3 regions of the Desulfomicrobium aestuarii genome follow, and region 2 is predicted to be linked to each of the others. Evidence: predicted binding sites of a transcription regulator. Region 2 holds the regulator's gene; each other region holds the start of a gene.
What was found. The regulator sigma-54, encoded in region 2, starts transcription at its own class of promoters, with help from an activator protein. The targets are predictions, from matches to a motif close to CTGGCACGGNNNNTGCTT.
Positions count from the first base shown of each region.

Region 1: a site for sigma-54 is predicted at 1,273-1,290, ahead of ACZ5AC_RS15115 (ammonium transporter). Genes of this name have one in related genera too.
Region 3: a site for sigma-54 is predicted at 1,618-1,635, ahead of ACZ5AC_RS14735 (OmpA/MotB family protein). Genes of this name have one in related genera too.

Region 1 is NZ_AP042427.1:3,269,475-3,272,748, forward strand. It holds gene ACZ5AC_RS15110 (P-II family nitrogen regulator) at 1-6, opposite strand, end outside; gene ACZ5AC_RS15115 (ammonium transporter) at 29-1,246, opposite strand; gene ACZ5AC_RS15120 (ammonium transporter) at 1,903-3,274, shown strand, end outside.
Region 2 is NZ_AP042427.1:2,722,949-2,726,222, forward strand. It holds gene ACZ5AC_RS12335 (LptA/OstA family protein) at 1-184, shown strand, start outside; gene lptB (LPS export ABC transporter ATP-binding protein) at 181-903, shown strand; gene rpoN (RNA polymerase factor sigma-54) at 1,016-2,446, shown strand; gene hpf (ribosome hibernation-promoting factor, HPF/YfiA family) at 2,513-3,055, shown strand; gene ACZ5AC_RS12355 (PTS sugar transporter subunit IIA) at 3,060-3,274, shown strand, end outside.
Region 3 is NZ_AP042427.1:3,186,579-3,189,852, reverse strand. It holds gene ACZ5AC_RS14750 (DUF4956 domain-containing protein) at 1-500, opposite strand, end outside; gene ACZ5AC_RS14745 (VTC domain-containing protein) at 510-1,193, opposite strand; gene ACZ5AC_RS14740 (ferredoxin) at 1,333-1,515, opposite strand; gene ACZ5AC_RS14735 (OmpA/MotB family protein) at 1,656-2,507, shown strand; gene ACZ5AC_RS14730 (motility protein A) at 2,507-3,274, shown strand, end outside.

The DNA.
Region 1 (3,274 bases), 550 kb from region 2:
TTTCATGATTCCTCCAAAAGGTTGCCCGTTAGGCCTGATAGGCTGATTCGCTGTGCTGAGAAACGTCCAGACCGGCTTCTTCCTCTTCCTCGGTCACGCGCAGGGGGGTGATGGCTCCGACGATCTTCAGCAGAGCATAGGTCACGATGAAAGAAAAGGCCAAGGTCGCCACCACGGACACGAACTGAATCCAGAGCTGGCCGGGGTTGCCGTAGAAGAGGCCGTCGGCGCCGGCGGCGTTGACCGCCTTGGTGGCGAAGAGGCCCGTGGCCAGCGCACCCCAGATCCCGCCGATGCCGTGGATGCCGACCACGTCGAGACTGTCGTCGTAACCGAAGCGGGATTTGAGGCTCACGCCGAAGTAGCAGAAGATGCCTGCGCCCAGGCCGATGAGCACCGAGGGGATGATGCCGACGAAACCGGCCGCCGGGGTGATGGCCACCAGGCCGGCCACGGCGCCCGAGGCTGCGCCCAGGGTCGTGGGCTTGCCGTGGAGCTTCCATTCCACGAACAGCCAGGCGAGCATGGCCGTAGCCGCCGCCATGTGCGTGGTGACGAAGGCGCTGCCGGCCAGTTCGTTGGCGGCCAAGGCGCTGCCGGCGTTGAAGCCGAACCAGCCGAACCACAGCAGGGCCGTGCCGATCATGGTCATGGGCAGGTTGTGCGGCAGGAAGGAGCGCTTGCCCCAGCCCTTGCGCTTGCCGATGACCAGGGCCGCGGCAAGGGCTGCGCTGGCCGAACTCATGTGCACGACGGCTCCGCCTGCGAAGTCCAGGGCGCCCATCTTGAACATCCAGCCACCGCCCCAGACCCAGTGGCACAGCGGGGCGTACACGAACGTGCACCACAGGACGATGAAGATGAGGAAGGCCGAGAAGCGCATGCGCTCGGCAAAGGCGCCGGTGATGAGTGCCGGGGTGATGATGGCGAACATGCACTGGAAGATCATGAACACCATGTGCGGCAGGTTCGTGGCGATGGACTCGTGGGGCTGCATGCCCACGCCGGACAGGGCCAGGAAGTCCAGCCCGCCGATGAGCCCGTTCAGATCCGAGCCGAAGGACAGTGAATAGCCCCAGAACATCCAGACCAGGGAGATGACGCCGATGGCGGCGAAACTCTGCATCATGGTGCCGAGGGCGTTTTTGGAGCGGGTCATGCCCGCATAGAACAGGGCCAGCCCGGGGGTCATGAACATGACCAGGGCGGCGCAGACGATGATAAAAGCGGTATCTGTCGGATTCACAAAGCACCTCCATTTTTGTCGCAATTGAGCAAGGACGGTGCCAACGAAATAAGTTCTTTTATTCCGGACAAATACAGCGAAGCGAAGACGCTGCGCCGAACCGCGCAGATACAATTTCGTGCAGTCCGCAGGGCCAGATTCCTTTTTTTGTCAAACGGACTTTTGAATATCCAGCTTCAAAATGTAGAAATACACATTTTCGTCGTCGAAGGTAACCCGAAGCGCGACCTGCTCCATGTCCAAACGCAACATGGAAGAAAGAGGCGGCCGAAAATCCGGAAAACCAAAAGACGGGATCGGAAAATTTCCACCACCCGAGCCGGAAATCAATAAAAACCGGGAATGATCCTCGCCGGAGTGAACAATTATGTAATACAAAAATGGAAAATAATATAATGACTCGAAATAATAGCACTAAATTCGCTAACAGCAAACAGATTCCCCGAAAATAGTCTCGTCCGGGTCAATAATTCTATATTTATACATTAATGTGAATTAACTCCCAAATGCCGGGAGAAAACTTGAGAAAAAATTACAAATACCGAATGTCGATTTCGCCCCCAGCAAGGCAAAACCCATAAAACCAGACAGTTAGCCAACATGGCATCCCCCATGCTGTGTGTGGGTATCAACACTCACCCCTCACGGAGGACATCATGTACGAGACAACCACGCAGACATCGCAACTGCTCAGACCGAAAGTCTGGGCTCTGACCCTACTCCTGGCGACCTTTACCCCGACCATGGCTTTCGCCGAAGGCGAGGCCCTTTCCCAGTCCAACGCCAACCTGCTGTGGACCCTGGTCGCGGCCATCCTGGTCATGTTCATGCAGGCCGGTTTCGCTCTGGTAGAAATGGGCTTTGCCCGCGCCAAGAACGCCGGCAACATCCTGATGAAGAACCTGCTCGATTTCGCGGCCGGACAGCCCGCATTTTTCCTGTTGGGCTTTGGCCTCATGTTCGGCCAGGACATTGGCGGCTTCATCGGATCAAGCGGATTCCTCCTCGCCGGGAACGATCCCGCCAGCGATGCGGGCATGTGGAACCTGACGTTCTGGTTCTTCCAATCCGTCTTCGCAGCCACCGCCGCAACCATCATCTCCGGCGGCGTTGCCGAACGGACCAAATTTTCAGCCTATATCATTGTCAGTGTAGTGGTCTCCGCCGTGATCTACCCCATCTCCGGCCACTGGGCCTGGGGCTCCCTCTGGGGCGCGGGGGATCTCGGCAAGGGCTGGCTTGAGACCATGGGCTTCATTGATTTCGCCGGCTCCACCGTGGTCCACTCCGTAGGCGGCTGGATGGCACTGGCTGGCGCACTGGTGATCGGACCGCGCATTGGCAAGTACAGCCCCGACGGAAAGGCCAAGGCCATCCCCGGTCACAACATCCCGATGGCCGGCCTTGGCGTCTTCATCCTCTGGTTCGCATGGTTTGGATTCAACTCAGGCAGCACCACCGCCGTCAACGGCACCATCGGCTACATCGCCGTCAACACCAGCCTGGCCGCCTGCATGGGGGTGCTTGGCGCCATGATCTACGCCTGGATCAAGCACGGCAAGCCGGATACTTCCATGGCCTTGAACGGCGCCCTCGCCGGCCTGGTGGCCGTCACCGCCGGATGTTACGAAGTTTCACCCGTGGGCTCTCTGGCCATCGGTTTCATGGCCGGCATCCTGGTCGTGGTCTCTCTTGAATTCATCGACCAGGTCCTCAAGATCGACGATCCGGTTGGCGCATCCTCCGTGCACGGTGTCTGCGGCATGTTCGGCACCATCATGGTCGGCTTCTTCGCGGCCCCCGGTTACGGTTCGAACATCGGCCTGCTCTACGGCGGCGGCACCGACCTGCTGGTGACCCAGATCATCGGCGCGGCCGCTGTCTTTGCATGGGCCTTCGGCAGCGGCCTTGCTCTCTTCTACATCCTCAAGGTGACCATCGGCATCCGCGTCACTCCAGAAGAAGAGCTCAAGGGTCTCGACATCACCGAACACGGCATGGAGTCCTATAACGGCTTCCAGATCTTCA
Region 2 (3,274 bases):
CGACACGGCCACGGAAATCCTGACCCTCGAAGGCGATCCGGTGCTGATGGAAGGCGCCAACAAGATCCAGGGCGAGGTCATCAAGCTCTACATGCGCGAGAACCGCAGCGAGGTTCTGGGCGGCAAGCAGCGGGTCGAGGCCATCTTCAACACCCCGGCCGACACCAAGGAGCTCAAGCCGTGACGACCCTGTCCGGCCGCCAGCTGGCCAAACGCTACGGGGCCCGCGACGTGGTCCGCGACATCGACCTCGACGTGCGCCAGGGCGAGGTCGTCGGCGTGCTCGGCCCCAACGGCGCCGGCAAGACCACGACCTTCTACATGCTCGCCGGCATCGTCACGCCCACCCGCGGGGAAGTCACCCTGGACGGCGTGGACATCACCCGCTGGCCCCTGCACAAGCGCGCCCGCCTGGGCATGAGCTACCTGCCCCAGGAAAGCTCCATCTTCCGCAAGCTGACCGTGCGCCAGAATCTGCAGCTCATCCTGGAATACTCCGGCCTCTCGGCCGAGGAGCAGAAGCGCACGGCCGACAGGCTCCTGGACGAGCTCGGCATCACCCGCCTGCAGGACCAGCTGGCGGCCTACCTGTCCGGCGGCGAGCGCCGCAGGCTCGAGATCGCCCGCGCCCTGATCCGCGACCCGAAGTTCATCCTGCTGGACGAACCCTTCGCCGGCATCGACCCCCTGGCCGTGGACGACATCCAGACCATCATCGAGGGCCTCAAGGCCAAGGGCATCGGCGTGCTCATCTCCGACCACAACGTGCGCGAGACCCTGCAGATCTGCGACCGCGCCTACCTAGTGTACGACGGCCGCATCATCCTGAGCGGCAGCCCCGACGAGATCGTCGCCGACCCCGGGGCGCGCAAGGTCTATCTCGGCGAGGGTTTCAGCCTTTAGCGGGGTGCCGATTTCCCAAGGATTGCCACGACCTGCCTTCTGTGGCAAAGTCTTTGCTGGATGAATCCGCCGACGACAACACTGCATCTTACGCTGGGACGACAGAGACACTATGGGCCTTGAACTCCGACAGAACCTCAAGCTGACGCAGCAGCTGGTCATGACCCCGCAGCTGCAGCAGGCCATCAAGCTGCTTCAGCTCTCCCGATTCGAGCTCCTCGAAGCCGTCCAGCAGGAACTGCTGGAAAATCCGATGCTTGAGGAAGCGCCGCGGGAGATCTCCGAGGAGGTCGAATCCCAGGCCCCGCCCGTGGAGCAACGGGCCGACGTGTCCTTCGACGACGCCGAGCTCATGCGCAACGCCGACTGGGAGAACTACCTCGGCGACTTTTCGAGCACGACCAAGCAGGTGCAGTTCAAGGAGACCGAGGCCCTCGAGGAGATGATGTCTTACGAGGCCAGGCTCTCGGGCAAGCCCTCCCTGGAAGGCCACCTCCTGTGGCAGCTCTGCCTCTCCAACATCACCGAAGAGGAGGAGGCCATCGGCGAGGCCATCATCGGCAACCTGGACTCCCTGGGCTACCTGACGACCAGCGCCGAGGAGATCGCCTCCGAGACCCTTTCGCCCCTGGCCCTGGTCCAGTCCGTCCTGCACCGCCTGCAGCGCTTCGACCCCGTGGGCGTGGCCGCCCGTTCCCCCAAGGAGTGCCTGCTCATCCAGTTGGAGGTCCTGGGCCAGGACGACCCCATCCTCGTTTCACTGGTGGACGAGCATCTGGAGGATATCGAGAAGCGCCGCTACAAGCCGCTCCTGCGCAAGTTCAAGATCCAGATGGAGGACCTGAAGGCCTACCTTGACATCATCCAGACCCTGGACCCCATGCCCGGCGCGAGCTACGGCAGCGACAACACCGTCTTCGTCAGCCCCGACGTCTTCGTGTACGAGTACGAAAGCGATTTCGTCATCGTCATGAACGACGACGGCCTGCCCAAGCTGCAGCTGAGCCCCTACTACATGGACGACACGAGCCTGGCCGTGAAGGGCCCGGACCGGGAGTACCTCCACGACAAGATGCGTTCGGCCATGTGGCTCATGAAGAGCTTGCACCAAAGGCAGAGAACCCTGTATAAGGTGGTCGAGAGCATCGTGCGGTTTCAGCGGGGCTTCTTCGAGCACGGCGTGACCAAGCTCAAGCCCCTCATACTCAAGGACGTGGCCGACGACATCGAGATGCACGAGTCCACGGTCAGCCGCATCACCACGAGCAAGTACGTGGCCACCCCGCACGGCATCTTCGAACTGAAATTTTTCTTCAATTCCGCGCTGGAGATGGACGACGGCACCCAGGTGGGCTCCGAGTCCGTCAAGGCCATCATCAAGAAGATGGTCAGCGAGGAAGACCCCAAGCACCCCTACAGCGACGAGAAGATCGCCGCGGTGCTGAAGGAAACGCTGGATGTCAACATCGCCCGCCGCACGGTGGCCAAATACCGCGCCGTCCTGGGCATCGAGTCGTCATCCAAGCGCAAGCAGGTGTTTTGATATTCCACCCCTCGCCGCCCTTCCGGGAAGACGCGGGGTTGACCCTCAACTGACGAGGAGGATTCCATGAGGATAGTCTTCAACTTCAAGAACTTCGACCCTTCCGACCACCTGCGCAAGTACGCCAAGGACCGTTTCGGCAAGCTCGGCAAGTTCATGGCCGGCACCCCTGACGCCGAACTGCAGGTCAACCTCGAAGTCGAGAAATTCCGCCATATCGCCGACGTCGTCCTGACCGGCAAGAACGTGCACATCTCCGCCCGCGAGGACAGCGAGGACATGTACTCCACCGTCGACATGGTGTGGGACAAGCTCGAGGCCCAGATGCGCAAGGTCCGCGACAAGGACAAGAGCAAGCGCAAGGCCGGCGGCGACACCGTGCGCATGGACGTCATCAGCTTCGACGAGGACACCACGGGCAAGCGCAGGCAGAGCATCCAGCAGACCGACCACTTCGAGCCCAAGCCCATGGTCGTCGAAGAGGCCGCCATGCAGCTCGGCAAGACGGAGAACGAGTTCCTCGTCTTCCTGAACGCCGAGAACGAACGCGTCAACGTCATCTACCGCCGCAAGACCGGCGACTTCGGCCTCATCGACCCTGGGGTATAAGGGCATGAAGCTTGCCGAATACCTGGATAAAGACCTGATCATCTCCGACCTTTCGGCCAGGACCAAGAAGGAGGTCCTGGCCGAACTCGTTTCCCCGCTCCCGGGCAAATTCCCGGGCGTTGACCCCGTGCGGGTGGCCCAGGTGCTCCTGGACAGGGAAATGCTGGGCACCACGGGCATCGGAGACGGCATCGCCATCCCTCACGGAAAGCTGGACAG
Region 3 (3,274 bases), 460 kb from region 2:
AGGATGGAACCCTGTTCGCTGGCCGCCAGGGGCAGGCCCTGCCAGTTGATGAGAAAGAGGCCCAGGGTGGAGACGGCCAGCAGGATGACGAGGAAGAGCAGGTTGAACGTGGCGCACGAGATGGCCGTGGCGATGGTCAGCATGATGAAGCCGACCTCTTCCGGTTCCTTGATGGGCGTGCGGAAACGGACGATGGACAGGGCGCCCAGGAGGCCCAGGGAGAGGGGAAGGGAGAACTGGACGCAGATGAAGATGGCCGTGACCGAGATTCCCAGCAGCGGGAAGGAGCGGTAGGCGAGGCTTCCAGTGCCGCGGGGGCGGTAGAAGCGGACGTAGAGGCGCGAGATGTAGAGGGATGCGAAGAAGGAGACCAGCAGCAGGATGAAGAACGTCGTCAGGCCGATGTTCTCCATCTTCTCGTGGCCTGAGGTACCGGCCTTGATCAGGGCTTCGTAGATGTTGGCCAGAAAGTCGATGCCGACGGGCAGGATCTCGTTCACGTTGGCTCCTTAAAGAGGTTGCTGCATCAGGCTCAGGTAGCAGTGCAGGTATTTGGAGAAGGCGTCGGGCCGCAGTCCCATGGGCACAAGAGGCGCCAGGAAGGGCGGCAGAACCGCGAGGCTGCCCTTGGTCTCGATGACGGCCCAGGGCAGGGTTCGGGAACAGGTGGCGCCGGGGCAGGACAGGGCGTGGCGCGGGGCGTGGATGTCCTGGTCGAGGGCGATGCGCGCCCCGGTCCGCGGGTCCACGAAACGGCTTCTGCGATAGCTGACCACAAAGACGGGCCTGGGTGATGCGGAGAATCCCACGCCGCGGGTATGGAGCAGGGCAGGCAGGGCCGCAAGTTCGGCATCGCTCAGGGACATGAGGGCCAGTTCGCTCCCGGACCTTGGCACGGGGATGCGGACCTTGCGCTGCAGTCCCCCTTCCTTGATCTTGGCTTCCAGAAAGGCCGGCCCGTCGTCCGGCCGGAAATCCCAGTCTCCGTACCAGCGTAGGCGCACCTTGGCCTTGAGGTAGGTGCTGTCGATCTTCTCCGTAAGGAACTGCAGGTCCAGGGTGTCGAAATAGATGCTGTGCACCGTGGCCCGCGCGAAGTCGGGGTCGGGCAAACAGTGCGCGGAGATGACGGCCAGGGCCAGATTGGCGAGGGCCGCGTCGAGGATGTATTTTTTTTCGGTGCGGGTTTCCATGACGGTGCGTGTCGGCGATTTCGCCGGAATTCCGGACGACCCGTACTTTGTGGAGAACCCGTCCAAAGCGCAAGCATTTGTTGCGGGCACGAAAAAGGGGAGCCGCGCTCCCCTTTGCGTGGAGAAGGAAAGATTCGGGTTATTCCTTGCTGATGGCCGAAACAGGGCAACCGTCGATGGCGTCCTGCACGCAGTCGGCGTTGGAATCCGGGGCTTTGACCATGGCCTTTTCCTCGCCGTCAATCATGGCGAAGACTTCCGGGCAAAGCTCGACACAGGTTTCGCAGCCGATGCATTCATCGTGATCGAGAACAATAGCCATGTTTCCTCCAGGTTGGGGTTGACGTTTACTTTGTCGCATACAGGCTTTGAGCCGTCCCCGCAAGCCGGAACGTATTTCGCCGGCCTTCCTCGGCACAAGTGTTTGGCATGGATTTGGCTCAGCGCCTAGCGGAGGAATCCATGCGAGAACCAACACCAGAAAGCATTCGAGACGTCTCGGCACGGCTGGCGCGCCCGGAGACGGGGCCGCAGCCCGCAGGAGGCTGGGAGCCGCGCCTGAGCGACGGGGGTCCTGCCGGTCAACAGTTTGACATCTTCGCCCGCGAGCCCCGGCCCAAGGCGGCCGCATGGGTCGTCTGCTGGTCGGACCTGATGATGACCATGTTCATCATGTTCGCCGCGCTCTACGCCTTCCAGACGCCGAAGATTCAGTTCAAATCGGTGACGGACCTGGCCGTCCGCGTGGAAGGGAGCGGGGATCTGCCCCTGCCGGCGCCGCCGGTCGAGTCCATGCTGGGCCGCATCCATGACCGCATTCGCGACATGATCGAGCGTTCCCGCCTGAATGACGCCATTGCCGTACGGCTCGTGCCCGAAAAGTCCCTGCACGTGACCCTGGCCGGGGATTTCCTCTTCGGCCCCGCAGGCGCGGCGCTGCGGCCTGAAGTCAAAAGCGGGCTGCTCGAACTCGCCGCCATCCTGCGCAGTGCGCCGCACGCCATGGCTGTGGTCGGCCATGCTGCGCCCGGGGAGGCCGTCGGCGACTTTGCCGCGCCGTGGCGTCTCTCTTCCGCCAGGGCCATGGAGGTGGCGATGTTTCTGGCCACGGAGGCAGGCTTTCCTCCGGAACGGCTGAGGGTGACCGCCTACGGCGATCGGCGTCCCGCACAGGCGGGCGACATTGCGCAGCGTAGCCGGCGGGTCGAGCTGGTGCTCAGCACCGAGAACCCGACGGACTCGCTGCCCTCCGCGGAGGACGGTGATGAAGGCGGTTTCAGGCGTTGGGTGGCGTCGACGGGAGGAGGGCAGTGATGGATCGGAAATCCTTTTTTGGTCTTGTGCTCTGCGGCGTGGTTTTCGCCGCAGGTTTCGCCATCAGCGGCAACGTGGCCCAGTATTTCAACCTGGCCGCCATCTTCGTGGTGGCCGGGGGAACCCTCGGCGTGGCCATCGCCAGCTTCCGCATGCAGCGTCTGCTGTATGTCGCCAGGGTGCTGCGCAACTCGTACCGTGCGCGGATGAAAGAGCCGGCGGAGATCGTCGAGATTCTCGTGGACCTTTCGGTCAAGAGTCGCATCCGGGGCCTGCACACCCTGGCCGAGGACGAGCGGGAGACGTCCGTCATGTTCCTGCGCCGCGCCCTGGGTTTCGTCGTGGACAACTACTCCCGGGAGCAGACGGCGGACATCCTGAACACGGAGATGTTCTTCTTCAAGCAGCGCCGCGACGAGTCCGAACGCGTGCTGCGGGTGCTGGCCGAGGTCTGCCCGGCCATCGGCCTGGCCGGGAGCGTGGTCGGCCTCATCGGCATGCTCTCGGGCGTGAACGACACGAGCGTCGTCCTCTCGACCATCCCCATCGCCCTGACCTCGACCCTCTACGGCGTGCTTCTGGCCAACTTCGTTTTCCTGCCCATGGCGGCGCGCATCCGTGAGGTCACGGACCACGAGCTTCTGCTGCAGAAGATCATCGTCGAGGGCGTGCGCGCCATCCAGAGCGAGCTGAACCCCAGGGTGCTCGAAGTGAAGCTGAAGTCCTTCCTCACTCCCGCCGCCCGGCAGGGCCAGCTCGTGTCTTTG